DNA from 4 places in the Glutamicibacter mishrai genome. Region 1 is predicted to be linked to each of the others. Evidence: riboswitches for the same ligand, from Rfam matches in the RefSeq annotation. Region 1 holds a riboswitch; each other region holds the start of a gene.
The links. A riboswitch is a leader RNA that binds a small molecule or an ion and turns the genes downstream of it on or off. The one in region 1 is predicted to bind S-adenosylmethionine.
Positions count from the first base shown of each region.

Region 1 (7,714 bases):
CGCGCAATTCCGAAAAGACGTCGATGCGGAAACCAAGCGTGCTGAGGCAGTTCAATTGCTGGCCCAATCCATCACTTTTGATCCTGCCAGAGTTGAAACACTGATCTAAAGACCGCAGGCCCAGCATCCTCCAAAGAATGCTGGGCCTGCAGAATGCGCAGTGGTTACTTCGAGGCTCCGATGGCCCACACGCGCGGCAGTTCGGTGCCGTTGACCGCAAGGTCGCCAATCAAGCGCGCCTTGAACACCCACGGGTTGTGATTGCCAGCGGTACGGGCATTGCGCCAGTGCCGGTCCAGGTTCTTCGAAACACTGGTGGCCGAAGCCGCCAACGCATCAAAGGCGTGGGTAATGGCGTTGAGCACCAATGGGGTGAGCACTACCTGCGCCTGGGCGCTGGCCAGCTCGGCGGCATCGTTGGCTGCTTCGTCTTCTTCCGCCGAAATCTCCCCAGCTTGCAGAGCCAGCGCAGTTTCATAGGCGCCTTCAAGGGCCTGCGACACACGCTCAACGGTTCCGGCCGCCGCAAAAGCCGCCGCCGAAACCTCGCCAATCACCTGCAGCAACTGCGGATCTTCGGCAGCTACATTGGCCGCCGCGTGGCTGAAGGTCCGCTTGCGGGCCTTCAGCTCTGCAGCGAAGTCGCGTTCGGCAGCCTTGGCCGAACCAGCCAGAACTGCCAGCAGCACCTGCTGATAAAACGCGGTCTGGTACTTGAAGCGGGTATCGAAGTCGATCAAGTCCTCTTCGGCCACAATCGCATCGGTGAACGTCGAGGTGCCGGTGCCGGTGGTGCGCTGGCCGAAGCCGTCCCAGTCATCGGCCAGTTCCACGCCAGGCTGGTGGCGGTTGACCGCGGCGATCACGCGCTTGCCGGTATCGGTGCGCTCTGCGTAGGTATCCAGCCAGTCGGCAAAGATGGAACCGGTGGAGTAGTACTTGGTGCCGTTGATCCGGAACCCGCCCTCGCCATCCGGGGTGACCTTGGTGATCACGTCGCCGACCTTCACCGTTCCGACCTCGGTCCAGGAGTTGCCCACCAGCTCGCCGTCCACGAAGCGCGCCAGCCACTTATCCCGACCCGCTCCAGGGGCAGCGATCAGCCGGTCTTCGACAAAGGCGAAGTGGGCGCGCAAAGCCTGGGCGATATTCGAGTCGGCCGCTGCCAAGTCCACGAAGAGCTCAAAGAGCTCCGGCAAGGTAGCGCCCGCGCCGCCGTGGGAAACAGGCACGCGAACCGCGCCGAAACCGGCTGCGGCAAGGTCGGCGATCTGCTGGTAGGGCAGTTCGCCGCTGCGGTCGCGTTCGGCAGCGCCCGCGGCGATCTGTTCAAAGAGCGGCGCGAAGCGGGCTTTGAGCTTGCTCAGCCGATTTCCGGTAGTCAATACAGTCATCTCAGGATCCTGTCCGTAGAAAGTTCTTAGGTGTAAAGCGATAGCGGCTGGGATTCCCCGCGCAGGAAGTAGGCGCCGACTTCGATCTTCTTGTAGTCCACCGGGTCATGCAGGGAGTGGGTGCGCACATTGCGCCAGAACAGATCCAGGCCCACCGAATTGGCGGTGGAGGATGATCCGGTCACTTCGAAAATCCGGTTGGCCACCTCGACCCCAACCTCGGTGGAGACCACTTTGGCTTCTGCGATGTCCACGGCGAGCGCCGCGCGCTCGGGCTGGGTGACATCCCCGCTCTTGGCCAGCAGCGAATCAAATTTGCGGCCGAGCTTCTCGGTCAACGCCGCCACAGCTGCGGTGCGTGCCTTGAGCTCGCCCACGGTGCGCTGGAAGATCAGATCCTGCGAGTAGGTCTCGGCCTGCGAGAACAGCCAGGCGTTCTTGCGGCCAAGCAGAATCTGCTTGCCACGGGCCAAGGCGCCCTGGGCAATGCCCAGATAGAAGTTGGCAAACGCCAGCTGGATGCCCGGGGTCAACAGGGTCGATACTGGTTCTTCGGTGACCTCGCCGAGCAGATCCTGCGCGTCAATACGCACGTTGTGGTACTTCAGAGAGTTCGACGCGCTCAGTCGCTGGCCAAGGTAGTCCCAGTCATCGACGATTTCCAGGCCTTCACGGTCACGTGGAATGACAAAGGCCAGGACCTGGCCTTGGCGTTCACCCTCGGTGACTTCGGCATTGATCACAATCACTTCGCCCACGCCGGAGCCCGTGGAGAAACGCTTGGCGCCGTTGAGCCGGAATCCATCGCCCTCCGGAACCAGGGTCAGCGTCGGGTCGACCGGGTTGACCGAGTCGCCCCAGAGCCAGCCGCCCTCCACGGTGCGCTGCCACCATTCGGCTTGGGTTTCCGGTGCGCCGTAAAAAGCGATGCCCGACTGGTTCACGTAGTGGTAGGCCAGCAGCTGGGAAATAGAGCCATCGGCTGCAGCCAGAATGCGGACCACTTCAAAAGCGGTTTCCCAGTGGGCTCCTGCTCCCCCGAATTGCGCTGGAACCAGCAGGTTCAGCAGGCCTGCCTCGCGAAGCAGCTGGACTTCGGCGAAAGGCTGCGCATTTTTGCGGTCGCGTTCCAGGGCGTCGGCGGCCAGCTGGTCGGCGACTTTCCGGGCTGTCTCGCGCCATTGGGCGAGTTCGGCTTCATCGGCGGTGCCGGTGTATGGTACACGCGGCAGCTGGGTGCTCAGTACGGTCATCTTCGTTCTCCTCATGTTCATGGATTCCGAAGGATGCAGAAAGATTCTGCGAATCCATCGAACCTGGCGTTAGCACTCTCTGCAGGAAGCAGACTTGCTGCGGCGTCGCGGAGCCAGGTCTCTCAGCCGCTCTGGATGGTTTGTCCTACCAGTGAAACATCGAGGCTCACCAGTTGGTAGGCACGACGTCATAGGGCGGAACATCGTCATGGATCGTCATTTTTGCGGCCCTCAAAGCCGCGAAAAACGCCGTCACATTTCCTCATATGTCACTGCGCGCCCAGTACCGCTTCCGGGGTTTGGCTTGCCTTCGTATCGGCCGCCGAGGCCTTGCCCGCATAAGCTCCGCGGTAGGCAGCTGCCGGGTGGTGTTCAGCCACCCTCGTGGTGCCAGGCTCGGTCAGATATTCGCGCAGGGTATTGCCTTCGTACCTTGCCCAGGTCCGCCCGCGCTTGCGCAGCTCCGGGACCACCAGATCGGTGAACTGCTCGAAGGAACCGGGAGTGATGGCATAGGCCAGGTTGATCCCGTCCAGCCCGGACTCATCAACCCAGCGCTCGATTTCATCGGCCACGGTTTCCGCTGAGCCAACGAGCACCGGCCCGATGCCGCCCACTTTGAGGTAGTCGGCAATGGTGTTCGGGGTCCACTTCTGCTGAGGGTTCGCGGTAGTGAAAATCGACACCGCGGAGCGGGCCGCATTGGTTTCCAGGTACTGCAGTTCCTCATCCGGCGCGTACTGGCTCAGGTCCAAGCCCGACCAGCCGCCGTAGAAGGTCATGGCGCCCTCGCGTGAAGCGTAGGACTGGTATTCACGGTAGAGCTTCTCGGCTTGGGCATCGGAGTCGGCCACCACGGTAGTCATCAGCGCGTAGATCTTGGCCGCATCCCGGGGCCTGCCGACCAGTTCGAATTCATCGCGGATCGCGTCGGTCTGTCGACGGGTGACCGCGGTGTTGATCGAGTTCAGGAAGATGCCTTCTGCGTGCTGGGCGCCGAAGCGCCGGCCGCGGGAGGAGGCACCGGCTTGGAAGATCGCCGGGGTGCGCTGGATGGAGGGCTCAGAGAGGTGGATGCCGGGCACGTCGAAGTACTCGCCGTGGTGGTTGATCGGGTGCACCTTGGAAGGGTCGGTGTAGACACCGCGTTCGCGGTCCTTGAGCACCGCGCCTTCCTCCCAGGATCCTTCCCAGAGCTTGTAAACCACGTCCATGAATTCATCGGCGATGTCATAGCGGGCATCGTGATCCAGCTGCCGGGTCATGCCCAGGTTGCGGGCCGCCGACTCCAGGTAGCTGGTCACCACATTCCATCCGATGCGCCCGCGGGTGAGGTGATCCAGCGAGGAGAACTTCCGGGCCAACGCGTAGGGCTGTTCGTAGGTCAGCGCGCTGGTCACCGCGAAGCCGAGATTTTTCGTGGCCGCGGCCATGGCGGAAACCTGCATGAACGGATCATTCAGCGGCACCTGGTCGGCGTCGAGCAGCGCTGGCCCGCTGGAGTTCTGGTACACGTCATAGATGCCCAGCACATCGGCGAGGAACAAAGCGTCGAATCCACCGCGCTCCAGGGTCTTGGCCAGATCAACCCAGTATTCAAGGGTGTTGTACTCATCGGCCCTATTCTGCGGATGCCGCCAGAGCCCCGGGCTTTGATGGCTGACGCAGGTCATGTCAAAGGCGTTCAGGTGGATGCGCTTGCTCATTAGTTGCTTCTTCCCTTTGCGGTGGTGGTCAGTGCTTGGCGCTTTGCCGTGCGCAGTAGCGCGAAAATGCCGGTTGCCGATTGGCCCTTGGACTGCCCGAGCACCACGGCGGCGAGCAGGATCGCCAGCAGCACCAGGCCGCGAGCCAGGTCCTGCCAGAAGAAGGACAGGCCGATCAGGTTCAGCCCGTTATCCAGCAGGCCGAAGATCACCACGCCGATCAGCGTTCCGCCCACGGACACCCGTCCGTAGCGGCTGATGGTTGCCCCGATGAAGACCGCTCCGATGGCATCCATCAGGTAGGCCTGGCCGCTGCCCGGAACATAGCCGTTGGAGCGTGCGGCCAGCACCACTCCGGCGAATCCGGCGATGACCGCGCACAGCAGGTACGCGCTGGCAATCAGCGTATTGATCCGCAGGCCCGAGATCTTCGCCGCGCTGGGCTGTTCGCCGGCCATGGTCAGCTTGCGCCCATAACGGGTGATGCCAAGAAGCAGAGCCACTACCACGGCAATGGATACCGCGTTGATGATGGCGGCATCGATGTCCAGGAAGTAGCCGCGCCCGATCACGGCAAAACCATCGGGCACCAGTGGCGCTGAAAGGTAGATCGGCGCGCCGCCGCTGGTCAGCAGCTGCTGCACGCTGGTGCCGACAAACCAGACACTCAAGGTGGCCAGAAAGGCAGGGATCCGCAGAACCACGATCAACAGCGCATTCACCAGCCCCACGACCAGGGCGAAAAGCAATCCACCGGCCACAGCCACCCACGCACGATACCCGTCGTGGATCAGCCAGGCGCTGGCCAAGGCACCCAAGTCGAGGGCCACGCCAATCGACAGGTCAATGCCGCCGGCCCGCACCACCAGGGTCAGGCCAATGGCAACCAACGCCAGGAGCGCTACCTGCCCCAGGATTCCCACGAGGTTTCCCGCCGTGAAGAACACCGGGCTGAGCACCGAGAACACCATGAGGATCAGGGCCAGGGTTCCAGGAGCCACCAACCGCGATGCCTGGAAGGAGCCGCGCTTTTTGGCGCTTCCGGTGGTTGGGGATTCAGGGGTCGGCGCCGAGGGCGCGGCAAGAGTTTGAGCGGTACTCATCGGTTCTTCCTTCCGCGCAGGGTCACGCTGGCCAGAACCAGCAAGATCAGCAGGCCCTTGGCTGCGCCCACCCACTGGCTGGCAACGCCGAGCAGGGTCAGCCCGTTATCCAGGGCGGCGACGAACACTGCGGCCAGTACGGTGCCGACAACGCTGACCAGTCGCCGGCGGGAGAAGATCATGGACATATAGGCCACCAGGATGATGTCCAGCAGGATCTGCGTTCCGATGCCGGGAACCGCAGCCGAGAGCCTTGCCACCAAGAGCGTCCCAGCCAGGCCCGCCAAGGCCGAACTGAGCACATAGCTGGCCAGCCGGTATTTGCGGGGATCCAGCCCGGCCACCTGGGCGGCGGTAGGGTTCTGGCCGACAGCATAGGAATTCACACCCCAGCTGGTCTTGCCATAAACCCACCAGCCGGCGGCCCCGATGATGATCAGCAGCCAGGCCGCCAGCGGGATCCCGAGGAAAACACTGCCCCGGGCAGCCTCGAAGAAGCCGCCGGACACGGCGATCTTCAGGTTCTGACTGAAGACCAGTTCCAGCGAAGCGGCCACGCCCATGGTGGCCAAGGTTGCCAGCAGCGGGCGCAGGCCCAGGGTCACCGAGATCCCGTTGATCACGCCGATCGCGGTAGCCACCAGCACTCCGTAGAGCACCGCAAGCAACCCCGGAGTGCCGGTGGCGGCAGCCAGCGCGGTCACGGTGCCGGAGAGTCCTGCCACCGCGCCGGTGGACAGGTCGATGCCGCCGTTCAGGACATCATCGCCGCCAGCGATGATCACGATCGCGAGGCCCACCCCGGCAATGCCGAAGACCGAAGCCTGGGTCAAGATGGTGGCGATATTCGATGCCGTCAGGAAAAATGGCGAGCCGAAAACGAAGAGCAGCAGTACCGCGGTGATGCCGGCATAGCCGATCCAGGCGGCCAGGCTCGGCTTCTTGCCGCGTGCGCTGCGCGCCGGTGCGTCGTTGACGGTGGCAATGGCGGTGCTCATGCGTTCACCTCTTCTCGTGGTGTTCCGGTTCCTTGGCCGCTGGAGGCCAATTGCAAGATTCGTTCGGTGGTCACTTCGGCGGAGGACAGCTCGGCGATGATCCGGCCCCGATAGAGGACCAGCACTCGATCGGCCAGCCCCGCTACTTCTTCCAGATCAACGCTGACCATCAATGCGGCCGCGCCGTCGTCGACCAGCTGGTTGATCTGCGCGTAGATATGCGCACGGCTTCCCACGTCCACACCCGAGGTGGGCTGGTCCAGCACCAGCACATCGGATCCCTTGGCCAGCCAGCGGGCCAGGACGGCTTTCTGCTGGTTGCCGCCGGAGAGGCCCGAAGCCACGGCTTCGGGATCAGCCGGGCGGATGTCCAGGCGCTGCACCAGTTCGCTGGCTGCCGCGCGCTCCTTGCGCGCGTCGAGCAGTCCCAGCCGGCGGCCGAGTTTGCGCAGGCTCGCGGCAGCGATATTCTCGCGCACGGTATTGCGCAGGAAGATGCCATCCTGATGCCGGTTCGAGGGGACGTAGGCGCCGGCGCGGGCGGCGAAGTCCGCGGCGGATTTCACCGGGTGGCCATGCAATAGCGCGGTTCCGGCGTGTGGTTGGTTCCCGGTCACCGCATCGGCGAGCACCTCGATCCCCGATCCCACCAGGCCGGTCACAGCCACGATTTCCCCGGGCGCCACCGAAAGATTGATGTCGCTCAGCTTCCCGGCGACCGACAGGTTCGAGAGCTCAAGGGCAGGCTCCCCCTGCTGTGCGGGTGCCTCGCGCTTCTGATGCGAGAACTCGTTGACCTGGTTTCCCAGCATCAGGCCAATGACATCCTCGATGCTGTCACCGGCGGCAAAACTGGCGTCGCCGGCATTCTTGCCATTGCGCAGCACGGTAATCCGGTCGGTAATCTGCTGCAGTTCCTGCAGATAGTGGGAGATGAAGATGATGCCCACTGAGCGATCACGCAGATGCCGGATCGTATCGAAGAGCTGTTCAACCTCATCATTGGCCAGCGGCGCGGTCGGCTCATCGAGGATCAGCACCTTGGGCTCTGCCAGCACGGCGCGGGCTATCTGGATCAGCTGCTGCTGGGCAACGCTCAGCTCGTCAACGAAGGCCGAGGCATCCAGCTCTTGGCCGGTGGTGCGCAGGATGTCGGCTCGGGCCGACTCTTGCACGGTGCGCTCATGGCGCCAGAGCCCGCGGCTCTTGCTCGTGCCCAGATACAGCTGCTCGGCTACGGTCAGGCGTCCGGCCAGATGG
Region 1 is NZ_CP032549.1:1,560,676-1,568,389, forward strand. It holds gene D3791_RS07395 (hypothetical protein) at 1-109, shown strand, start outside; gene D3791_RS07400 (acyl-CoA dehydrogenase family protein) at 165-1,394, opposite strand; gene D3791_RS07405 (acyl-CoA dehydrogenase family protein) at 1,421-2,647, opposite strand; SAM riboswitch class I at 2,699-2,789, opposite strand; gene D3791_RS07410 (LLM class flavin-dependent oxidoreductase) at 2,917-4,353, opposite strand; gene D3791_RS07415 (ABC transporter permease) at 4,353-5,456, opposite strand; gene D3791_RS07420 (ABC transporter permease) at 5,453-6,454, opposite strand; gene D3791_RS07425 (sugar ABC transporter ATP-binding protein) at 6,451-7,714, opposite strand, start outside.

Region 2 (7,714 bases), 490 kb from region 1:
TCAGCGCGATTCCGGCGAGCGCCGAGCCACGCCAGACCGAGAAGACCCCGACCGCCACTGGTACCGGCGGAGCGGTTTCTTCGGTCGATCCGGAAGCTTCAGCCGCAGGCATCGAAGTCCTGCGCAAGGGAGGCAACGCGGTGGATGCCGCGGTCGCCACAGCAGCGGCGCTGGGCGTGACCGAACCCTACAGTGCCGGTATCGGCGGCGGCGGATACTTCATGTACTACGACGCGGCCACCGGCAAGGTCAACACCATTGACGGACGCGAAACCGCACCGGCTTCCACTCCGCACGATGCCTTTATCGACCCGAGCACCGGCGAACCCTACAACTTCACTCCGGAACTGGTAACCAGCGGAGCTGCTGTAGGCGTTCCCGGCACCGTCGCCACCTGGCAGCGGGCCCTGGATAACTGGGGATCGCAAAGCCTGAAGCAGGTTCTGCGCCCGGCAACCCAGGTCGCTTCGCGTGGATTTGTGGTTGATGAGACCTTCCGCGAACAGACACTGGATAACAAGGAACGCTTCGAAGCATTCGCCTCGACCAGCGATTTGTTCCTCCCCGATGGAGATGCACCGCAGGTCGGAGCCATCTTCAAGAATCCCGAACTGGCCGACACCTACCGATTGCTGGCCAAGGAAGGCCCCAAGGCGTTCTACCAGGGAGATCTGGCCGCTGAAATTTCCCAGACGGTCCAGGCCCCGCCCAAGGTCGAAGACACCAAGCTGCCGGTTCCGGCAGGCTTTGTCAGCACCGATGACCTTGCGAACTACGAGGTGGCTGAGCAGAAGCCGACCTCGGTGGATTACCGAGGATTGGATGTCTTCGGCATGGCTCCATCGTCCAGCGGTGGCACCACCATGGGTGAATCGCTGAACATCCTGGGCAACTATGACCTGTCCTCGATGGAGCCGGCCGACGCCTTGCACCACTACTTCGAGGCCACTGCGCTGGCCTACGCTGACCGCGGCAAGTACGTCGGTGATCCTGCATTCGTCGACGTGCCGACCAAGACGCTGACCAGCAAGCTCTTTGGTGATGACCGCGCCTGCGCGCTGAACCCGGAGCAGGCGGCAACCAAGCCGGTGGCACCGGGTGATATCGAGAATTTTGATGGCCAGTGCCCGGCGGCAACCACCGAGCCTGCCGTGGAGCAGGATACCGAGAACATGTCCACCACCCACCTGTCGGTCGTGGACCGTTGGGGCAACGTGGTGTCCTACACGCTGACCATCGAGCAGACCGGCGGCTCGGGCATGGTGGTCCCGGGCCGAGGCTTCCTTCTGAATAACGAGCTTACGGACTTCTCCACCGTCTATGATCCAGAGGATCCCAACCGCATCGAGCCAGGCAAGCGCCCGCGTTCTTCCATGGCGCCGACCATCGTGCTGCGTGATGGCGAGCCGGTGCTGGCTATTGGCTCCCCGGGTGGCTCCACGATTATCACCACGGTGCTGCAGACCCTGCTCAACCGCTATGACCTGGGCATGGACATCAGCCAGGCAATCGCCGCCCCACGCGCCTCGCAGCGCAATACCGCAGCGGTGACCGCGGAGCCGGAATTCATCACCCAGTACGGCTCAGCATTGGAAGCTTTCGGCCATAAGCTCACCCCGGCCGGGGATTCCTTCACCCCGCAGGCAGAGATCGGCGCGGTGGAAGCCGTGGAGATCAATGCCGATGGAACGCTGACCGCAGCGGCCGAACCGGTACGCCGCGGCGGAGGCTCCGCCATGGTGGTGGCTCCCGCCAAGTAAGCCCTCAAGACAACGCCGGCTCCGTCCACCCATGAGGGTGGACGGAGCCGGCGCTGGTTTAAGGTCGAGGATTCTTGCCCGCTGATCAGCCCTGGGCGGCCAGCCGGTTGGAAATCTTGAACTGCGCTGCGCGGTGGGTGTCCTTCACGCGGTCGCCGGCTCCGAAGAGCTTGTTGCGCAGCGAGCCTTCAGCGTACTCGGCCTTGTACGCGCCACGGGCCTGCAGCTCGGGAACAACGTACTCGACGACGTCTTCGAAGGTCGCCGGGGTGACAGCGTAGGCCAGGTTGAAGCCGTCCACGTCGGTGTAGTCCACCCAGTCGATGAGCTTCTCGGCCACCTCGGCGCCGGAGCCGACGGTGATCGGGCCGAAGCCGCCCACCCCCACCCACTCGGCCAGCTGGCGGATGGTCCATGGGTTGCCGTCATCGCCGCTGGCCTTCTGGAAGGTTTCCACGGTGGACTGGATGGCGTTGGACTTCAGGTTGGCGCCCAATGGCTCATCCGGGTTCAGCTCCGACAGGTCAACGCCCATCCAACCGGAGATCAGCACCTGGGCGCCTTCAACGTCGGCGTAGGACTTGTAGTCCTCGTACTTGGCCTGGGCCTTCTCGGACGTCTCATCGGTGATGATGGTCTGCATCGCGAAGATCTTCACATCGTAGCGGTCGCGGCCGGCGGCCTCGGCGGCGTCGCGGATCTTGGTGACGGTGGCCTTGAGGATTTCGCGGGTCGGGCTGGTCACGAAGACCGCCTCGGCGTTTTCCGATGCGAACTTGATGCCGCGCGAGGAGGCGCCGGCCTGGTAGATCACCGGGGTGCGCTGGGTGGAAGGCTCGGTGATGGCAATGCCCGGCACCTTGAAGTACTTGCCTTCGTGCTCGATGTTGTGCACCTTGGCCGGATCGGTGTAGATCCCGGTTTCCTTGTTGTTCTGCACGGCGTCGTCTTCCCACGAGCCTTCGAGCAGCTTGTAGACCACTTCGAGGTATTCATCGGCGTGGTTGTAGCGCTCGTCGTGCTCCATCTGGTCTTCCTGGCCCATATTGCGGGCGGCCGATGGCAGGTAGCCGGTCACGACGTTCCAGCCCACGCGGCCGTTGGTCAGGTGATCCAGGGTGGCCAGTCGGCGGGCGAAAGCGTAAGGGTGCTCGTAGGCGGTGCCGGCGGTGACGCCGAAGCCGAGGTTCTCGGTGACGGCGGCCATGGCGGAGACCAGCATCATCGGGTCGTTCACCGGTGCCTGGGCGCCGGAACGCAGCGGGGATTCGTTGGTGCCGTTGAAGACATCGTAGGTGCCCAGCACGTCGGCGATGAACAGGCCATCGAACTTGCCCTTTTCCAGCACCTTGGCCAGGTGGGTCCAGTAGCCGATGGTGTTGTAGGTCGAAGCCTTGTCATCCGGGTGGCGCCAGAGGCCTGGCGACTGGTGCACCACGCAGTTCATGTCGAATGCGTTGAAAAGGATTTCGCGCTGCTGGCTCATTGTTGTTCCCCTTGCCATGGTTGGGTAGTGGTGAAGTCTGTTGGTCGGCGTTCAGGCGCCGTAGCCTCGATGGTTGCTGTCTTCGCCGGTGACTGAGAGCCGTTGCGGCTGGACAGCATTGATTTCGTAGTCCCCCACGATGCGGGCCTTGTAGATGGCCGGGTTGTGGGTGGCGATGGTGCGGGCGTTGCGCCAGTGCCGGTCCAGGTTGCACACGACGCTGGTGGATGATGCCCCCAGCCCGTCGAAGAGCTTGCTGGTAGCGCCGATCACCAGTGGCTGGACGATGGTTTGCGCGCGGTTCGCCGCGAGCTCGCACACTGCGTAGCGTTCCTCGTCGTTCAGCCCCAGATCAACCAGCGCAGCTTCTACTTCAAGGACCGCTCCGATCACCACCGAGTCGGCGGCGAAGGATTCAGCGGAGACCTCGCCGACCAGTTGCAGCACCTGTGGTTCGCGGTGCACCGGCACGCCGGTGCCGGTGGTGAAGATGCGGGTCCGGTTCTGCACCGAGATGCGCAGGTCATTCAGGGCGGCCCGGGCGATGCCTGCCTGGACGGCCATGAGCACCAGCTGGAAGATCGCGGCCTCGGAGTCGTTGGATTGCTGGGGCATGAACGAGTCCACCGGCACCTGATGGAATTCGGTGGTGCCGGTTCCGGTCAGGCCCTGGCCGAACCCGTCCCAGTCGTCGAGGATCTTCACACCGCTGTGCTGGGTGGAGACCACGGCGATCTGGCGTCCGGGCAAGTCCGGGTGGGCTACGGCCACGGTGGTCCAGTCGGCGAAGATGGTGCCGGTGCAGTAGTACTTCTCGCCGTTGACCAGCCACCGGCCATCCACCTGGCTGGTCTTGGTGTTCAGAGTGCCCAGGGCGTTGCCGCCTCGTTCGGTGTAGGCGTTGCCGACAATCTGTCCGGCGGCGATGCGGGCAATCCACTTGCTGCGCAGTTCCTGGTCATCAAGGACCAGGACGTTCTCCACGAAGGCGATATGGGCGCGCCATAGCTGGCCGACATGAGAATCAGCTTCGGAAAGCTCGATGAGCAGGCGGAATACGTCGACCAGGCGGGCGCCGTATCCGCCATCGGCTACCGGGATGCGCAGCGCGCCGAAACGCTCGCGGTTGAGCAGGCCCACCTGTTCGAAGGGCAGGACCCGGTTGCGGTCGCGGTCCTTGGCGGTGGCTGCGATCTGAGCGAAGACCGGACGGAAGATTTCGGCCAAGCGGTCGTATTGCTCATCTGCGCCGGGGCCGGGCGTGACTTTCAGCAGCTGCCGGGTGGGCAGCTGCTCTTCGAATTCATCGAGTCCCAAGGCGCTGGCCTGTGAAGGGTCGCTGAGCTGGTTGAAGTCCATGCCGGGGGTGTTTGGCGACTCGCCAAATGACATCAGAAGTCCTCAATTCTTTCCATCGGTCCTGGCGGTAGCACCGTCCCGCGATTCGGGTGGTTGCTGCGGCGTCGTCGAGCCAGATCTCTTAGCCGCTCTGGATGGGTTGTCATTCATTTGTAGCCGTAACAAACCGGTGCTTCCAAGCCACGAAGTCACATTTCGTCCCCGCGGCGTACCGGTTTGACAGGCAGGTTGCACAGTCAATGGCGCTTCACGCCGAAGATGACTTGATCAACAACGCCCATCATCGATCAAACAGGCATTCAATGAAATAAGTAACGAAATATCCCGCGCATGTGACGGAGTTATCGAAGATTTTTCATGTTACGCAAGATTTGCATTCAATTCCTTCGAAACCCTGTAATGGACGTGTAACCATCCCGAGCGGCCGAGAGATCTGGCTCAGTGACGCCGCAGCAACCACCTATGGATGAGACCACTTTCCATAGGCCGGTGCTACCGCCAGGACCGATGGAGATGATCATGGCACTGAGCTTTGCACAGCCTCAGGCGCACGACCCGGCCCACCCCTCGACCGCACTGGGTGTCGACTTCAGCGAGGTATCACGCACCTTCACCACCAAGAAGGAAAGCCGCAAACGACTGCGAATGTCGCAAGACAATTCATGTTTCGCCCTGATATGACGCATGCAAGAACGCAGCAGAATTGCTCGGCGCATCCAGGGGCCTAGGCTTCTTGCTCACCGACTCGCAGAACAACGGCAGGCTTGACGGGCTGATCATGACCATCATCTTGCTCTCCATCGCCGAACGCTGGGCCATCAAACGCTGGACCTGATTCCAGCGCATCGCTAGAACCACCATTTTTTCATCAATACTGTTCAAGGAATTTTCTGTCATGACCATCGAATCGGCATCAACCTCAACTCTTGCCTCGGAGGAAGCACGCCAAGCATTCTGGGATGAAGCGGCACGCCTCCTTGATTGGGACACCAATTGGCACACCACCAGCCAGATCGTCCCGGCTGATCCAGCCGCCAAGCGCGGCCCGCAGATCTCCTGGTATCTGGGCGGCAAGCTCAACGCCGCGGTGAACTGCGCCGACCGCCACGTAGCCGCCGGGCGCGGTGAGAAAGTGGCGCTGTACTTCGAGGGTGAGCCCGGAGACCGGGTAGCCGTCACCTACAAGAACCTGCAAGAACGCGTCAGCCAGGCGGCCAACGCGCTGGAATCCCTGGGCGTGGTCAAGGGCGACCGCGTGGTCATCTACCTCCCGGTGCTCATTGAAACCATCGTCATCACCCTGGCCTGCGCCCGCATCGGCGCCATCCACTCGCTGGTCTTCGGCGGCTTCTCCGCCGAGGCCCTGAAGTTCCGCGTAGAAGACACCAAGGCCAAGGTGCTGGTGACCACCGATGGCCAGTTCCGCCGCGGCACCTCGGTGCCAGTGAAGGACAACGCCGATGAAGCGGTCTCCGGCGAGAACGAAATCGAAAAGGTCCTGGTCATTCGCCGCACCGGCGATGAGATCCCGTGGACCGAAGGCCGCGACGTGTGGTGGCACGATGTTGTCGACACCCAGTCCACCGAACATGAGGCTCAGTTCTTCGACTCGGAAACTCCGCTGTTCATCATGTACACCTCCGGCACCACCGGACAGCCCAAGGGCCTGGTGCACACCACCGGCGGATACCTGACCCAGGCCGCCGCCAGCTACAACATGCTCTTCGCCAACCCGGATCCTTCCCAGCGCGATCAAGACGTGCACTGGTGCACCGCGGACCTTGCCTGGGTTACCGCCCACACCTACGAGATCTACGGTCCGCTGGCCAACGGCGTCACCCAGGTGATTTATGAAGGCGTCCCCAACGCCCCGCATCCAGGACGCCACTTTGAAGTCATCGAACGCTACAAGGTCACCAGCTACTACACCGCGCCCACCCTGGTTCGCTCGTTGATGGGCTGGTTCCCGGACGGCATCCCCGCACAGTACGACCTGTCCTCCATCAACACCGGCGGCACCGTGGGCGAAGCAGTGAACCCGGAAGCGTGGAAGTGGTTCCGCGAACAGCTGGGGCGCGATACCCCGGCCGGCCTGCCCATGGTGGATACCTGGTGGCAGTCCGAGTCCGGCGCGACCATCCTCTCCCCGCTGCCGACCGACGACTACTTCAAGCCGGGCTGCGCTGCCCGCGCTTTGCCGGGAGTCTCGGTGGACATTGTTGATGGCCAGGGCCAGCGCGTTGCGCCGAATACCCAGGGCAATATCGTCATCACCCAGACCGGTCCGTCGATGGCGCGTACCGTATGGGGCAACCCGGAACGCTACTACACCAGCTACTGGGAACAGTATGTCCAGCAGGGCTGGTTCCTCGCCGGTGACGGCGCGCGCTTTGACCAGGATGGAGATATCTTCATCCTGGGCCGCACCGATGACGTGATCAACATTTCCGGCCACCGGCTGTCCACCATTGAAATCGAGTCCGCGCTGGTCACCAACCCGGGTGTTGTCGAGGCCGGTGTGTGCCCGACTCCGGATGCCAAGACTGGCCACGCGGCGACCGCTTTTGTGGTGCCTTTGGATAAGTCGCTGATTGCCGAGAATCCTGATGAGCAGCTCGCTGCCCGCCAGGCGAAGTTCATCGCTGAGCTGCGCTCCACGGTCACCACGCAGATTGGCCCGATCGCCAAGCCGCGCGATGTGGTGCTCGTTCCTGATGTACCCAAGACGCGCTCAGGCAAGATCATGCGCCGGTTGCTCACCCAGCTGTTCGAGGGGACCACACTCGGCGATACCACCAGCTTGCAGAATGAACCGTGCATTCCCGAGATCAACGCGATCTGCCGGGCACGCGGCTAGGCTCACCGGCCCGCCCCGCTTAAATAGTTGAAGCCACGTCCCGCGGGACGTGGCTTCAACTATTTGTTGCTAGGAATCCTTGGACTGGGTGGAGTCCGAGGGATCTTTCGCATCAGCTTCGGTGACGAAGATCTGGGCAGATCCCGAGTCACCGGCTTCGGGCTTATCGGCCGGTTTGATGATTGGAATCTCGGTGGTCATCAAGCTGAACTGGCTGCCTTCATGCCGGTCCACACCCTGGGTCACCGATTG
Region 2 is NZ_CP032549.1:2,053,194-2,060,907, reverse strand. It holds gene ggt (gamma-glutamyltransferase) at 1-1,760, shown strand, start outside; gene D3791_RS09725 (LLM class flavin-dependent oxidoreductase) at 1,846-3,246, opposite strand; gene D3791_RS09720 (acyl-CoA dehydrogenase family protein) at 3,298-4,638, opposite strand; SAM riboswitch class I at 4,655-4,746, opposite strand; SAM riboswitch class I at 5,014-5,119, shown strand; gene D3791_RS09715 (hypothetical protein) at 5,125-5,286, shown strand; partial or broken gene D3791_RS09710 (ABC transporter permease) at 5,300-5,440, shown strand; gene acs (acetate--CoA ligase) at 5,501-7,462, shown strand; gene D3791_RS09700 (BCCT family transporter) at 7,532-7,714, opposite strand, start outside.
Region 2: another riboswitch for S-adenosylmethionine. It lies ahead of D3791_RS09720 (acyl-CoA dehydrogenase family protein); the one in region 1 lies ahead of D3791_RS07405 (acyl-CoA dehydrogenase family protein).

Region 3 (7,714 bases), 200 kb from region 1:
AGAGAACCAATGCAGACCTGCGATTTGTGCGGAAACGGCCAGGACCCGCTGTTCATGCTCAGCAGGGATGGGCGTTCAGGCCAATACGACAGTTTCGAATGCGCCATCCAGGACATGGCCGAGCGGTGCGCACACTGCAATTGCGCCATCCTGGGCCATCCGGTGCGCCAGCAACAGGACGTGTTCTGCTGCCAGCACTGCGCGGCGCACAGCTGAGCCATGGGTGCTACGGATTCCACGAGCGACTTCAGGCACCCGGCCCTGCTGCTCATCGATCTGCAGCGCGGCTTCTTCGCAGACCCCGGGCTGACCGCATGGAGGCAGCAGATCACTGCCAACTGCAATCGGCTGGCCGCGGCGGCGGCACGGGCCGGGGTGCCGGTGTTCAGCGTGCGCACCGTGCACAAGGAAGACAGGTCCACCTGGACGCTGAAGATGCTCGAGGATGGCCAGGGCTACCTCTTCGAAGGCACGGCGAAAGCCGGGTACCTGGAGGAGCTGGAGCTGGCCGGGGCCATCGAGGTGGTCAAGCGCCGGGACAGCGCCTTCTGGAACACGGAGCTGACGACGCTGCTGCTGCAACGCCGCGCCAGTTCCCTGGTGCTGGCCGGGGTCGCCACCGATACCTGCATCCGGGCTACGGCATCTGACGCGTTTGCCGCGAATCTCCCGGTTGCGGTCGCCACCGATGCCTGTGCGTCCCCGGACCCGCAGGCAGGGCAGAACGCACTGGAATACATGAGTACCCAGCATCGGCAGAAGCTGATGGACACCGAAGAAATCATTTACCTATGGACAAGGCAAGAGGAGCGCAAATGTCACTGAACAATGAAGAATTCGAGAATGTGCGCAAGGACCAGGACATCGACGAGCCGCTGGATGGCCGCGACAGCCAACCGGCCGAAGGCTCCTCGGATGCGCCTGCGCAGCTGGATGCGGATGACCCGTTGCGCGGGGCAGAGCGCATCCTGGCCGAAAGCGACGATGACCCGCTGTTGCTGAATCCCGAAACCACGCTGGTCGAACCGCTGGACGGGGAACGCGCTGTCGATGACACGCAGCTCGATGGCCTCGAAGAGTTCGAGGACCCCGGGCTGGACGCGGAGCGCAGCGCCAACCTGCCCGATCAGCGCGAGACCCCGGAAGAGCAGTAGCGGACCGAGCGCACAAAGCGAGCGGTGCCAACCTATCTGGTTGGCACCGCCCGCTTTCCCGCATTTCCGGCAACTGCGCTCAGGATCGGGACTGGGCTTCCTGGGTGAAGAAGGAAATCTTGCCGCTGGCTTCCAATATGGCCAGCCGGATGCTGCTGTAGTTCTCGATGCCTGCTTGGCGGGCCAGCATGCTCAACTCATCCAGGCCAATGCGCTCAGCATGCAGCGCCTTGCGGTCAAGCACCCCGTCGCGCACCAGCACAATGGGCCTGCCCTGCATCAGCTTGCCCAGCTTGGGCCATCGCATATTTGCATAGTTCAGGATCGCTGCGAGCACGATCATGGTGAAGGCCGCCAGCAAGCTGCCGACCAGCGAACGGTCTTCCATGGTGATGCCTTGCTGCACCAAATCGCCCAGCACCACGAAGAGCACCAGCTCGAATGAACTGAGCTCGCCGAGTGTGGACCGTCCCGCGGCGCGGGTGGCCAGCCATAGGATGATGAACGCGACGGCAGCGCGGATGACGATATCCATCAGGGGATCCTCCAGGTTCTGATCTCTAGTTCCGTTGTATTGCCCTTCACCTCGATGCCCAGCACCCCGCCGGTGCTCGGGGACCACTGATCCGAGGCGCGGCCGGTGAGCGTGGCGACCATTTGCCTGGACCCGGGCACCGGGGCCACCTCGAATTGGATGGTGCCACCTGCGCCGCTTGCTACGGACTCGGGTTCGGGAAAGGCCGAGAAGTCCTCGAAGAGCATCAGGTAGTCCTCGTTCAGCTCCAGGGTGATGGTCTCGGGCAACGGCTCGGCAGCGGTGATTTCAATCCTCAGCTCGATTTCATTTCCGGCTCTGATCACGGTGGGGAGCTGCACTTCGGCCGTGAAGCCGTCGCCGTCGTTCACCACGGTCTTCTCCTGGGCGAACAGGCCGAGCAAGGCAGCCACGACGATGACCGCAACCGCCAGGAGCGCGGCACGGCGCAGCCGCCGGCGCTTGCGATTGCTATGCGCAGATTTGATGTCATCCAACGTCGAATCATTGATCTCGGCTTGGAAGATGTTCAGCATGGAATTCAGGCCTCCTTGCGCTTTGCCATCGAGGCTAGGCCGTCCCGCCCGCGTACGGGCAGGTAGCGCATCAGTTCACAGGAGACATCCAGATCTGGCACTGATGGAAACCTGTGCCTTCAGGAAATCTCCTTGAGGTGAAGCGGCACCGGTGCCATCGTGTTTTCAAGGAGGAGATACGCATGGGCAGCAACGACATTCTCAGTGACCAGCAGATCAGCGACTATCTGGAGGACCTGCCGCATTGGCGGGAAATCCCCGGCGGCATAGCCGCCGTTTTCCAGACCAAAACAGCGGCATCCGCCATCGAGCTCTTCAGCGATATCGCCGGAGCCGCCGAAATGGACAACCACCACCCGGACGTGGACTGGCGCTACAACCGCGTCTTCGTCACCACTACTTCCCATGACGCCGGAGGGCGGGTGACCACCCGGGATATCGCCCTGGCACGCAGGATCTCCGAACAGGCCCGGGCACTTGGCGCCACTTCCCGCCCGGGATTGATCCGCACGGTGGAAATCGGCATCGATACAGCCGACCGGCAGCAGGTCGCCGCGCAGTGGGCCGCCGGCCTGGGATACAAGCAGCAAGAAGACGGCAGCCTGGCCGACCCGAACCACCGGTTGCCTGCCATCTGGTTCCAGAAAACAGAAGACCCCAACCCGAACCGGCTGCACCTGGATGTGTGGGTCCCTTTCTCCGAAAGCCAGCCGGTGCTCGAAGCGCTGGGCAGCGAAAGCACCGAGCTCGATAGCCAGTACGCCCCCAGCTTCACCGTGGCGACGGATCGGCAGGGCAACAGGTTCTGCATCTGCACCGAGCAGGACCGCTAGCGGCGCCGGCGCTCGCCGAAGTTGCTGAATATTGCATTCAACCGGTTGCTGGACTGCCTGTCCAGCCGGGGGATAGATTGAAATCACCGAAGCCAGCTGAGCCATGTCGGCTAACCGCAGCTAAGCGCGAAGCAAGGGAACCCAGTAGACGGAACCGCGCTCGTGGAGATCTTCGTGGTCACCGGGCTGCTGTTCTTGCAGATCGAGGTGCGCAGCCGCAATCCGTTCGTGAACCTGAAGGTGTTCTCCGTCGGCACCTTCACCGGCGCCAAGCTGTCCAACTTCCTGCTCAATGGCGCCGCTGGCACGCTGATTGTCTCGCGGGGCCTGGTCCAGGTGGCGGCCGGGATGTCCTCGCTGCAGCCCGGCCTGCTGACTCTGGGCTATCTGGTGGCCATCCGTGCCACCACCCGCGTGGGGGAGAAGCTGCTGCAGCGCTTCGGGCCGAAGAAGCCGCTGCTCTGGGGGTCGATGATCACCGGTCTGCGCATCCTGATGTGCACGATGACCTTCCTGTATATCGACCAGTGCATCGTGCTCTCGGTTATCGGCTTTACGTTGTTCGGCATCGGTCTGGGTTTCCATGCCACGCCGTCCACCGACGCGGCGTTGTCCAATGTCTCCGACGGCGAGGTGGGCTCCGCGTCCGGCATCCACAAGGTGGCTTCGTCGCTGGGCAACGCCATCGGCGCGGCCATCTCCGCGGCCATCTCCGCGGCCCTGTACGTGGCTGGACGGGCCATGGATCCGGCAATGATCCAGTCCTGGGGCCTGTTCATTGGCCGCCAGGACAATGTGGCGTCGCGCTTCGGCGGCGCCATCGGCCTGCTGTTCAACGTGCTGATGGTGGTCATCGCCATCGCGTCGATCATCGTCACCGTGCCGCCGGAAAAGAAGAAGGACAGCGGGAAGTCCCAGCACGACGAGGTGGCACCTCCGCCAATCAGAGACTGATCGAATCGCTTGTCTTGGGCCGGTGCTGCGCACCGGCCCAAGACAAGCTGTCGGTGGTGCCCAGTACTATTGAAGCAAGCTCACAGAATCGCGGCGCTAAGTACCTGGCTGGCCGGGTGGCAACCCTCCTCATCGAGCGGGGTGCCCCAGGGGAAGATCCGGTCCGGGAAGCCATCCCGGGCAAGTCGATCGGCTGTGCTGATCCTTCGGGATGCCGCGCCGCCTGGAACGAAGGCGAGGATGCCGTGGGCGCCATTCATGAATACACGACAGGGAATCCGCAGGGAACCGACAGCGAGCGGAAGTGGCACAGCGTGCTGCTGGACGATCCTTTCCATGCAGGATCGCGCACCCTCCAATCAGGAGGATTCCTGGCCTTCGAAGCCGAGAAGCAACGTGGTGGACTACCGGGGTTGAACCTGCCCCATGTCCACGAATATGTGGCCCGCTGGATTGCCTCCGGGTTCACCCCGGAACTGCATTGGGCAGCCAGCGCGGGGCTTAAAGCCGCGCTGGGGCATGCCCGCGAGCTCTGCAGAAATTTTGAGGGCCTAGATCGCCTGGAGCAACGGCTGGAACTGCTCGGGATCAAAGCCAAGAATCCGCAGCCGGGCCAGAGATGTCTGCGGGTGACCGGCAGGACCCGGACACTGGCCGAAGCAACATGGAAGAACGGGCGCGGCCTGAGCACATCGTGCAGCTGGTGCCCGAGGCCTGGACCGGCTTCCCGCGGCTGCTGTGCTTCGAACGCCCGTCCGTGGCCTTGTCCGAGTACATCCGAGGGAACTACGCCTGCGAGGTTTCCGGTAGCGTTCAGGCGTAAATGAGCGTAGATTTCCGGCGGATGAAAGTCCGCCGGAAATCTCGGCTCTTTGCGCTATTTCCATAACCTATGATTAACGCCACCATCCCCGGAATTCTGCCGTTAATCGAGCGTTAATCACTGGTTGGCAAATATCAATCGGAAGGATGATACTAAGTGTCCAAGCGGAGCGCTAGACTGGCATTCGCTCTTCAATCACCGCGCCCTTAATCCGAAGTGGCCTGGTGCCGGAGAGCCTGATGCCAGCGAGGATTTTTCCACATGCTTCTCAAGCTCATCTTGAAACACTCCAAGCCTTATACAGGCTGGATCATTGCCGTTATCATTTTGCAGTTGGCCACCACCATGGCCACTCTTTATCTCCCCAGCCTCAACGCCAAAATCATTGACGTCGGCGTGGTGAACGCGGACGTCGATTACATTTGGCGCACCGGCGGACTGATGCTCATTGTCGCTCTGGTCCAGGTGGCCACCGCCGTGGCCGCCGTGTACTTCGGAGCCAAAACCGCCATGAGCGTGGGCCGTGACATCCGCCAGTCGGTCTTTGAAAAGGTCTCCACCTTCTCGGCCCAAGACGTGAACAAATTCGGCGCCGCCACCTTGATCACCCGTGGCACCAACGACGTACAGCAAATCCAGATGCTGACCCTGATGGCGTTGAACTTCATGATCAATGCCCCCATCATGTCCATTGGTGGCGTGGTCATGGCCATCCGCGAAGATCCCGGACTGTCGTGGCTGGTCTGGGTCTCCGTGCCAATGGTCCTGATTGTTGTTGGCCTGCTGGTCATCAAGTTGATGCCGCTGTTCCGCGACATGCAGACCCGCATCGATGGAATCAACGGAGTGCTGCGCGAGCAGATCACCGGTATTCGCGTGGTCCGCGCCTTCGTTCGCGAAAACCACGAAACCGAACGCTACGACGATGCCAACCAGAAGCTCACCGATCTGGGCGTGAAGGTCGGCAACCTCTTTGTCCTGATGTTCCCGGCGATCACCATGATCTTGCACCTGTCCACCGCGGCAGTGCTCTGGTTCGGTGGCCACCGCGTGGATAACGGCCAGGTTGAGGTTGGCGCGCTGACCGCCTTCTTGCAGTACCTGTTGCAGATCCTGATGGCCGTCATGATGGGTACCTTCATGGCCATGATGATCCCTCGCGCCATGGTTTCGGCCGACCGCATCTCCGAGGTCCTTGATAGCGAACCGTCCATGCAGGATGCCGCCGACCGCGAGGTCCAGCTGCCAGCACCCGGCACCGTCGAATTCAAGAACGTGACCTTCGGATATCCCGGAGCCGAGGCGCCGGTGCTCTCCGATATCTCCTTCACCGCCAAGCCAGGGCAGACCACCGCCATCATCGGTTCCACCGGTGCCGGCAAGACCACCCTGTTGAACCTGATTCCGCGACTCTACGACGCGACGGAAGGCGAAATCCTCATCGGTGGCCTGCCGCTGAGGGAACTGGGCCGCGAGACGATCTCGCAGAACATTTCTTCCGTGCCGCAGCGTCCGTACCTGTTCTCCGGGACCATCGCCAGCAACCTGCGTTTTGGTGCTCAAGAGGCCGAGGAAGAAGATTTGTGGGAAGCCCTACGTATTGCGCAGGCCGACGGATTTGTCGCCGAGCGTGAGGGGCAGCTTGAGTCGAAGATTTCTCAGGGCGGTACCAATGTCTCGGGTGGTCAGCGTCAACGACTGTGCATCGCGCGCGCCTTGGCGGCCAAGCCCAAGACCTACCTCTTTGATGATTCCTTCTCAGCACTCGACGTGAGCACCGATGCCAAATTGCGTGCAGCCTTGGTAGAACCTACCAAGGATGCCGCGGTCATCATCGTGGCCCAGCGTGTTTCCACGATTACCGAGGCAGACCAGATCCTGGTTCTGGACCACGGCGAAATCGTGGCCCGCGGAACCCATGAAGAACTGTTGGAATCCTCGGAAACCTACCAAGAAATTGTGACGTCCCAGCTGAGCGTGGAGGAGGTGGCCTAAGTGGCGAAGAAACAGAAGAACGCGGAACCAGAGCAGCTTGATAGCGAGCTCGCCGCAATTGACGAATTTGAAGTCGCCGCCGGTGCAGATGACTGGAGCGGCGGTGCGCCAGCACGCAAAGCCGAGCACTTCTGGCCATCGGCCAAGCGCCTTGTAGGGCTGATGTCCCCTTATAAGTGGGGCATGGTTCTGGTCTTCGCATTGATCACCGTGTACGTGGTGCTCTCCGTGGTGGCCCCTCGCGTCCTGGGCAAGGCCATGGACGTGATCTTCGCCGGCTTGATCGGCAAGAACATCCCTGCCGGAACCCCGGCAGACGTGGTCATCCAGCAGCTGCGCGACTCGGGCCAGGGCACCCAGGCGGACATGCTCGCCAAGGTGGATTTCGTGCCTGGCCAGGGCATCGACTTCACCCAGCTCTCGCAGTTCATCCTGATTGTGCTCTCGATGTACTTCGTGGCCTCGGTCTTCTCGTGGGCCTCGGGCTGGCTGTTGAACAAGCTGGTCATGCGCGTGGTCTACAACCTGCGCAAGGACGTCGAGGACAAGCTCAACCGCTTGCCGTTGAACTACTTCGATACCCGCCAGCGCGGTGACGTGCTCTCGCGCGTGACCAACGACGTGGATAACATCCAGAACGCATTGCAGCAGGCATTGAGCCAGTTGGTGCAGTCCATCATGACGGTCATCGGCATTGTCATCATGATGTTCGTTGTCTCCTGGCAGATGGCACTGATCGCTCTGGTGGCGCTGCCGCTCTCCGGTGTTGCCGCCGGTGTGATCGGCTCCAGGGCGCAGAAGCTGTTCACCGCGCAGTGGAAGAACACCGGTGCGCTCAACGGCCAGATCGAGGAATCCTTCTCCGGCCACGAGCTGATGAAGGT
Region 3 is NZ_CP032549.1:1,360,999-1,368,712, reverse strand. It holds gene D3791_RS06490 (hypothetical protein) at 10-216, shown strand; gene D3791_RS06485 (cysteine hydrolase family protein) at 220-825, shown strand; gene D3791_RS06480 (hypothetical protein) at 816-1,154, shown strand; gene D3791_RS06475 (DUF421 domain-containing protein) at 1,234-1,689, opposite strand; gene D3791_RS06470 (hypothetical protein) at 1,689-2,225, opposite strand; gene D3791_RS06465 (4a-hydroxytetrahydrobiopterin dehydratase) at 2,408-3,058, shown strand; gene D3791_RS06460 (MFS transporter) at 3,221-4,012, shown strand; SAM riboswitch class IV at 4,091-4,203, shown strand; gene D3791_RS06455 (hypothetical protein) at 4,258-4,839, shown strand; gene D3791_RS06450 (ABC transporter ATP-binding protein) at 5,097-6,830, shown strand; gene D3791_RS06445 (ABC transporter ATP-binding protein) at 6,831-7,714, shown strand, end outside.
Region 3: another riboswitch for S-adenosylmethionine. It lies ahead of D3791_RS06455 (hypothetical protein); the one in region 1 lies ahead of D3791_RS07405 (acyl-CoA dehydrogenase family protein).

Region 4 (7,714 bases), 1.1 Mb from region 1:
TAAGATCTATTTGCCCAAACTAATGATTATTTCCCTGGCGATATTGCCAGGTGCCGACGAACGAAGGTGCAATGAGAAGCAGCGAGGTTAATTATGACTATGACAAGTCACTGCCAACCGATGAAGCCAGCTTTGGATACATGGAGGATGAATTTTCCACGAGTTCCGATCTTGTTGATGCCACATTCTCCGTGATGCCCATACTCTTAGGGTTGGTTGCCGTAGTTTTCGTCGCCGTCGTGATTTTCATTGTTTATGCCCAGGCACGGAATTCGCGCAAGATCAAAAGCGCGGGCCTGGATCCTATTACTTTCGAAACCGATTTGAAGACTAAATTGGCACAATCCAATCTATTGGCACCGAAGCAGTCGTTGGAAGCAAAGCTGGAGGAGCTAACGAGCCTGCGGTCCCGCGGTGTCATCTCGAACGATGAATATTTGCAGGCCCGCCAGGATCTGCTCAAAGGCTGGGGCGAGGGGTGAAGCAGATCATCCCCAAGACTGATTGACGGATAGTTACCATAGGGTAACAATGTAGATTGTGCCTAAAGATTTTGACCTTGAAACTCCCGAATCCGCAATAGAGTCGCTTCATCCTTGGCGTCGTTATGTCGCATTGGGTGACTCGTTCACCGAAGGAATCGGCGATCCCGATCCATCAAATCCCGGCCGGCACTTGGGCTGGGCCGATCGACTGGCTCAGGAGCTGAGCAGCACAGTTCCAGATTTCGCCTACGCAAACCTGGCAATCCGCGGCCGGCTGATCGGACAGATCGTGGCCGAACAGGTAGCTCCCGCCATTGATTTGAAGCCGGACCTGATCTCCTTGTGCGCCGGCGGCAACGACGTGCTGCGGCCAGGCGGGGATCCGGATAAGATCGCCGACATTCTTGACGGCGCGGTATCGAAGCTCAGCGCGACGGGCGCGACCCTGCTGATCGTCACCGGTCCTGATATCCGCGATACGCCGGTGCTGGGAAGCATCCGCGGCAAGGTGGCCATCTACAACGAGAATATTCGCACCGTGGCTGCGCGGTACGACGCGATTGTGGCCGACATGTGGGCGCTGCGCGAATTGCATCAGGCCCAGATGTGGGCGCCGGATCGCCTGCACTTCTCCCCCATGGGCCATCAGCGCATTGCCGCCATGGCGTTGGAATCCTTGAACGTGCCGCATTCGATCGACACCGAGGTCGCGCCGGCGGCAGATATCCGAAGCTGGCGCGAGGCGCGGATCGAAGACCTGCAGTGGGCTCGCGAGCACCTGGCGCCGTGGGTGCTGCGCCGGTTGCGCCACCAGTCCTCAGGCGATGGCATTACCCCCAAGCGCCCGTCGGCTGCGCCATTCACCGCGCCGAAGCCCAATGATTCGCTGGGCGCCGGCGACAGCGCGCAGTAACCGGGCATTAGACAGCACGAAGGGACAGCGTCCACCGATCACTGGTGGGAGCTGTCCCTTCGCTTTATGCTTCTAGCGGCTGAAAACCCGGCTGCGCAAGACTCCGTCGAGCTGGCTGGCATCGGTCAGGAAGCCATCGTGGCCGATCGGCGAATCGATGTAATGCACCGTCGTGGGGGTCGCCAAGTTGGCCGCAAGCATCTCGGATTGCTCCGGGAAATACAGGCGGTCCGAGTTGACCGCGGCAACCACCACGTTGACCTTGTCCAGGCGCGCCAAGGCGACCTGCAGCGACTCGTAGCCGCGGGCCACATCGTGGCTCATCAGCGCCTCGGTCAGCACCAGGTAGCTGTTGGCATCAAAGCGGTTCACCAATTTGGTGGCCTGATGATCCAGGTAGCTTTCCACCTGGTAGCGGCCGCGCGGGCCGTCCAGCTGGCCTGTGGGCTGCTCGCCGGGCTGCGCGGTGCGCCCGAAGCGGGCCTCCAGCTCGGCTGCCGAGCGGTAGGTGATGTGCGCAAGGCGCCGAGCCAGGCCGAGCCCGGCATCCGGACGAGCCCCGTTGCTGTAGTAATCGCCGCCGTTGAAGTTCGGGTCCAGCCTGATGGACTGGGCCTGCACCTGGGCGAAGGCGATCTGTTCGGCCGTGGCTTGGGCGCAGGAAGCCATCACCACCAGGTTCTTGACCTGTTCGGGGAATTCGACCGCGTACTCCAACGCTCGCGCGCCACCCATCGATCCGCCGATCACCGCATGCCAGGAGGTGATTCCCAGCAATTGCGCGAGGCGGGCTTCAAGGCGCACCGAATCCTTGATGGTGACGAACGGGAAGCGTGAGCCGTAGGGCACGCCGTGCTCGTCGAGCGAGGACGGGCCGGTGGATCCATTGCAGCCGCCGACCATATTCACGGCAAGCACGAAGTACTTATCGGTGTCGATCGTGGCCCCGGGGCCGACAAATCCGTCCCACCAGCCAGCGCTGTGCGCGTCGCCTTGGGCAACATGGGCGTCGCCGGTCAGCGCGTGCATTACCAGCACGGCGTTGGACCGGTCGTCATCCAAGGTTCCCCAGGACTCATAGGCCAGCTCTACCTGCGGCAGGTAGCCGCCGAATTCGAAGTGGTGCTCACCGACGGCACTACGGCGCATCATGCCGTCTTGGCCGCCGGCGAGCTGTGGTTCTTCGGTGGTTGCAATGGATGCCATTCCTAAAGGGTTTCCTGCAATTCCTTGTTATCGCCGGCCGCGGAATCCAGGGCGGCAACAGCGTTGAAGCCCAGTTCCAAGTCGGCGAGGATGTCCTTGATGTTCTCCAGGCCGACGCTGATGCGGACCAGGCCGGGGCTTACGCCGGCGGCGATCTGATCGGCCTCGGAAAGCTGTGCGTGGGTGGTGGAGGCCGGGTGGATGGCCAGCGAGCGGACATCGCCGATGTTGGCCACGTGCGAGTGCAGCTCCAGCGCGTTGACAAACGCCTGTCCGGCGGCAGCGCCACCGGCAAGCTCGAAAGCGATAATCGATCCGGCACCGTGCTCGGAATACTTCTTCGCGCGCTCGAACCATGGCGAGGAGGCCAGGCCCGCATAGGCGACCTTCTGCACCTCGGCGCGGGCTTCGAGCCAGCTGGCTACCTCGCGCGCATTTTCGCCGTGGCGCTCGATGCGCAGGGACAGGGTTTCCAGCCCCTGGGCGATCAGGAAGGCGTTGAATGGCGAGACTGCGGAGCCCAGGTCGCGCAGCAGCTGCACGCGCGCCTTGAGGATGTAGGCCAGGTTGGCGCCGAGGATGCCGTCCACGCCCAGATCGCGGGCGAAGACCAGGCCGTTGTAGGACTCATCGGGGGTATTGAAGCCCGGGAAGCGCTGCGGGTCCTTGGCGAAGTCGAAGTTGCCCGAGTCCACGATCACCCCGGCGATCGCGTTGCCGTGGCCGCCGAGGAACTTGGTGGCCGAGTGGATCACGATGTCGGCGCCGAATTCGATCGGGCGGATCAGGTACGGGGTGGCCAGGGTGTTGTCCACCAGCAGCGGCACGCCGTTTTCATGGGCGATCTTGGCGACTTCTTCGATGTCCAGCACGTCTTGGCGCGGGTTGGAAATGGTTTCGCCGAAGAACGCCTTGGTGTTCGGGCGGACCGCGTCGCGCCAGTCCTGCAGGTTATCCGGGTCGGCCACGAAGGTGACTTCGATGCCCAGGCGCTTGAGGGTGTGCTTGAGCAGGTTCTGGGTTCCGCCGTACAGGCTGGGGCTAGCCACCAGGTGGTCGCCGGCCTCGGCGAGGTTCAGGATGGCGAAGGTGGTGGCGGCCTGGCCCGAGGAGAGCAGCAGCGCTCCCACTCCGCCTTCCAGATCGGCGATCCGGGTTTCCACCGCGTCGGTGGTCGGGTTGCCGATGCGGGTGTAGATCGGTTCCAGTTCCTGCAGGGCGAAGCGGGCGGCGGCGCTTTGTGCGGTCGGGAAGACGAAAGATGTGGTCTGGAAAATCGGCAGCGCGCGTGCGCCGGTGGTCGGATCCGGGGTTTGGCCGGAGTGGATCTGACGGGTTTCAAATGACCAGTTGTTGCTCATGGTTTCCTCCAAATAGCGTTTCATGACTATGGGGGTACACCACTGAGAAGACACCGACAGGAAGCACCTCATCAAGAAGTCTTCCAGGGTTACCCGCGCTTGTCCTTAGCCGCCTTGTGCAGCTAAGGGCCAGGTCTTCACCCGGGGCACCCCACCGCGGTTGGAGGGTTGCCGCCCAGTAAGCCGGGGCTTGTTACTGGGACTCATGACCTGTTTCCAGTGTGCCCGAAAACCGAAGATCTTTGCAATGCAAGCGCCCTGAAATGGTCGCAATCGGTCATATTTCACATACTTCGCGCTTTTGCCGCAGAGAATTCGATTCAGCAAAAAAGATTAGGGTCGCCTAAGTAGAGACTGCGGTCACATGTTGCCATGATGGCTTCATGATGAGGCTAGATCACGTTAGTTATGCCTGTGGCCCGGATGGGCTGCTGCCAACCGCGCAAAGAATCTCCGAGTCGCTCGGCCTGGAGTTCGTCAAGGGAGGCGTGCATCCGAGGTTCGGGACGCGCAATGTCATCTTCCCGCTCAAGCATGGACAGTACCTGGAAGTCGTTGAGGTGCTGAACCACCCGGCCAGCGACAAGGCCCCCTTCGGCCAAGCGGTGCGGGCTCGTTCGGAGCTCGGTGGCGGCTGGATGGGCTGGTGCGTTTCGGTGGACGATCTATCCAGCGCCGAAGACCGGCTGGGCCGCAAGGCGGTTCCGGGCAACCGCAAGTTCCCCGATGGCCGCGAGCTGACCTGGCAGCAGATCGGCATCAAGGGCTTGATCGCCGACCCGCAATGCCCGTACCTGATCTCCTGGGACGAGGAAGCCAAGGACCTGCATCCTTCCAAAGCCTTGGAGCCGGCCGGGGCGATCAGCGAGATCACCATTGCCGGCTCCCGCGATCGGGTGCTGGAGTGGCTGGGGCAGCCGGAAAACGTGCACCTGGGGGCAGTGACCATGGCCTACCAGGCGCCCAATGGCACTCCGGGCATCATGTCGGTGACCTTCGAAACCGAGAACGGCCCAGTGGTGTTGTAGTACATTGGCAGGTGGGGACAATGGCGTCCCCACCTTTCATTTTTATGCGCCGGCATCCAGGCGCTTGCCCAGGGCAAGGATCTGAAGATCGGTGAACCCAAGACGCTCGTAGAAGCCACGCACCGCGGTATTCTCGCTGCGCACCATCAGCTGCACCTTGGGCACGCCCCGCTCGGCGAGCCAGGCGCAGGCGGCATCCACCATCGTGGCGCCCAGCCCGGAGCCCTGCCTCTGCGGGTCCACCGCCACGTAATACAGCCAGCCGCGGTGCCCATCGTGGCCGGCCATCACGGTGGCCAGAACTTGTTCATCTTCGATCATGGCCAGCACCGTGGAGGTGGGGGTTTCCAAAGCGCGCCTGGCATCGGCGTAGGGATCGTTCCAGGGCCGGGTCAACCCGGTGTTTTCCCACAGCGCCACAGCATCGGGAATCTGTTCTTCAGCCAGCTCGAAAATCTGCATTCTTGCAGTTTATCCGGGTTAGCCGCCGATCCCGATCGCCGGGCCGATCAGCGCATATCCGACAAATCCGATGGCATCAAGCAGGAAGTGCGCGATCACCAGCGGCATTACCCGACCGTACTTGTGGTAGACCCAGCCGAAGACCACGCCCATGAGCATATTGCCGATCATCGGCCCCACTCCCTGGTAGAGGTGGTAGCTGCCGCGGATCACCGCCGAACTGATGATCGTGGTCCACAATCCCAGCTGCAGTTTTTTGGCGTAGCTGAACAGGAAGCCGAGCATCAGCACTTCCTCGAGCACCGCATGGCGCACCGCCGAGAGCAGCAGCACCGGCACGCTCCACCAATAGTCCCCCAGATTGGCCGCGGACAGCGCCGTGGTGATGCCCAGCGCCCGGCCGGCTGCGTAGACCCCCAGGGTGCCAAGCCCCATGGCCAGGAAAAGCCCTGTGCCGGCCAGGGCGTCGCGGCCAGGTTTGCGCAGGTCAAAACCGATCTCGCGTGTGCCGAGGCCCAGGCTGCGCTTCATCAGATACAGGGCCAGCGCCACCGGCACCAGCGCGAAAAGGATATCTAGCAGCTGGTAGGACAGGTCGAAGAATTCGCGGGTGCTCAGCTGGTTGTTCAGCGAGGTAGTCTGTTCGCGCAGCGGACCCCGCGTGGCCTTATCGGCAAAACTCATGATCGAATAGATCGCGCTCTGCCCCAGCGACAAGGCAAGGACCAGGGCGATCTCGAACTTCAGGATCTTGGCATTCACGTTCTCGATCATAGGCTGATCAGGCTGTGTGCGGGCTTTGGTAGCCTGAAGGTAGCGAATTAAAGGAGCATCTGTGTCCCGTCCTGCCACGGAAGAAGAACTGTCGATCGCCCGCCGATTGCGCCCCGATCTTTCCTGGGAGCACGCGTCGGTCAACGAGGGCGGACAGTTCCACAAGGTGGTGATCGCCAATCCGGACTCGGTGATCCGCATGGCTCGCACCATCGACGCCACCGAAGAAATGCCGCGCTCGATCAAGCTGCTTGAGCTCGTGTCCGATCAGTTGGACTACCAGATCCCGGTGGCGACCTCGCAGATCCAGACGGTGGACTCCCTGGGCTCGGTAGCCATGTCCTTCATCCCGGGCAGCGCCCATGAACCGCACTACGGGGACCCCAAAATCTTGGGCAAGCTGGTCAGCGACCTGGCCCAGGTCGAGCTTGAACCGCTGCGCGAGCACCTGGCCTCCCCTTTTGCCTTCCGCGGCTCGTGGACCGATGAGCGCCAACAGCAGTGTTTTGATGCTTTGCCTGAAGAATTGCGCGGCCCGGCCAGCAGCCTGTGGGCGCAACTCGATGAGTTGGCGCAGGTGCCGCCGAGCCTGGTCCATGGAGATCTGGCCGGGCACAATATGCACTGGGTGGATGAAGAGCTGATCGGCATCCTGGACTGGGATCTGGCCGCCGCCTGGGATCCGGCGCTGAACACCGCGTACTTGAGCCTGTGGCACGGGCTGGAGATGGTGGATTTGATTGCGCCGAGCCCTGATGAAGCGCATCGGGCGAAGATCTGGCTCGGGCTGATGAGCCTGGAGCGACTCTCGGATACCCTCTCGCGCACCGATGACCCAAGGATCGATAAGCTCTTGCGCAAGATCGGGCCGCGGATTGAGAATGCCGCGCAGGCTGTGGGGAGCTGAACATTGCGAAGTAGGTCCGTGGTACCAGCCGCTTTGCTGGCGATGGTTTCCCTCTGCCTTGGCGGATGCTCCGCCAATGATATTCAGGCTTCAGCCGACGCCCTGCACCAGGAGCATGAATTGGTATCCATTGGAACTGAGGTGACGCAGCCGAATCAAGAGTTATCGTTGGGTTTCCCACTGAACGGTGGACAGTATTCTCTGGCCATGCAATGTTCTGGTGAGGAGAGGTCGTCCACGATTGAATGGAACACCAGCGATAGCACGGACCACGGGGAAATCAATGTTCCCTGTTCGTCCGACGGAAACGTGGTCCACCAGGAAATTACCTTGGGCAGCTATTCGCAATCTCTCAACTTTGTCGCTGCTGAACTGCAGGGGCAGCGATTACAAGTCTCAGTGGCTGATTCATAACGTGCAGGGGAATTTTGAGCCACCAATTACAAAATCAAATTTCCGTAGCCAACGGACAGGAAACAGATGTCTTACCCAGTAGCGATCAGTGCCTCGACGGCGGCCACGCGCCTGGCCAATCGACGAGGAGCGAACGACATATTCCTTGCTGGCGAGGGTGTTGA
Region 4 is NZ_CP032549.1:2,693,287-2,701,000, reverse strand. It holds gene D3791_RS12720 (SHOCT domain-containing protein) at 72-482, shown strand; gene D3791_RS12715 (SGNH/GDSL hydrolase family protein) at 541-1,398, shown strand; gene metX (homoserine O-acetyltransferase MetX) at 1,471-2,604, opposite strand; gene D3791_RS12705 (bifunctional o-acetylhomoserine/o-acetylserine sulfhydrylase) at 2,607-3,965, opposite strand; SAM riboswitch class IV at 4,056-4,176, opposite strand; gene D3791_RS12700 (VOC family protein) at 4,349-4,993, shown strand; gene D3791_RS12695 (GNAT family acetyltransferase) at 5,036-5,455, opposite strand; gene D3791_RS12690 (CPBP family intramembrane glutamic endopeptidase) at 5,474-6,229, opposite strand; gene D3791_RS12685 (phosphotransferase family protein) at 6,291-7,136, shown strand; gene D3791_RS12680 (hypothetical protein) at 7,155-7,550, shown strand; gene D3791_RS12675 (phosphotransferase) at 7,617-7,714, shown strand, end outside.
Region 4: another riboswitch for S-adenosylmethionine. It lies ahead of D3791_RS12705 (bifunctional o-acetylhomoserine/o-acetylserine sulfhydrylase); the one in region 1 lies ahead of D3791_RS07405 (acyl-CoA dehydrogenase family protein).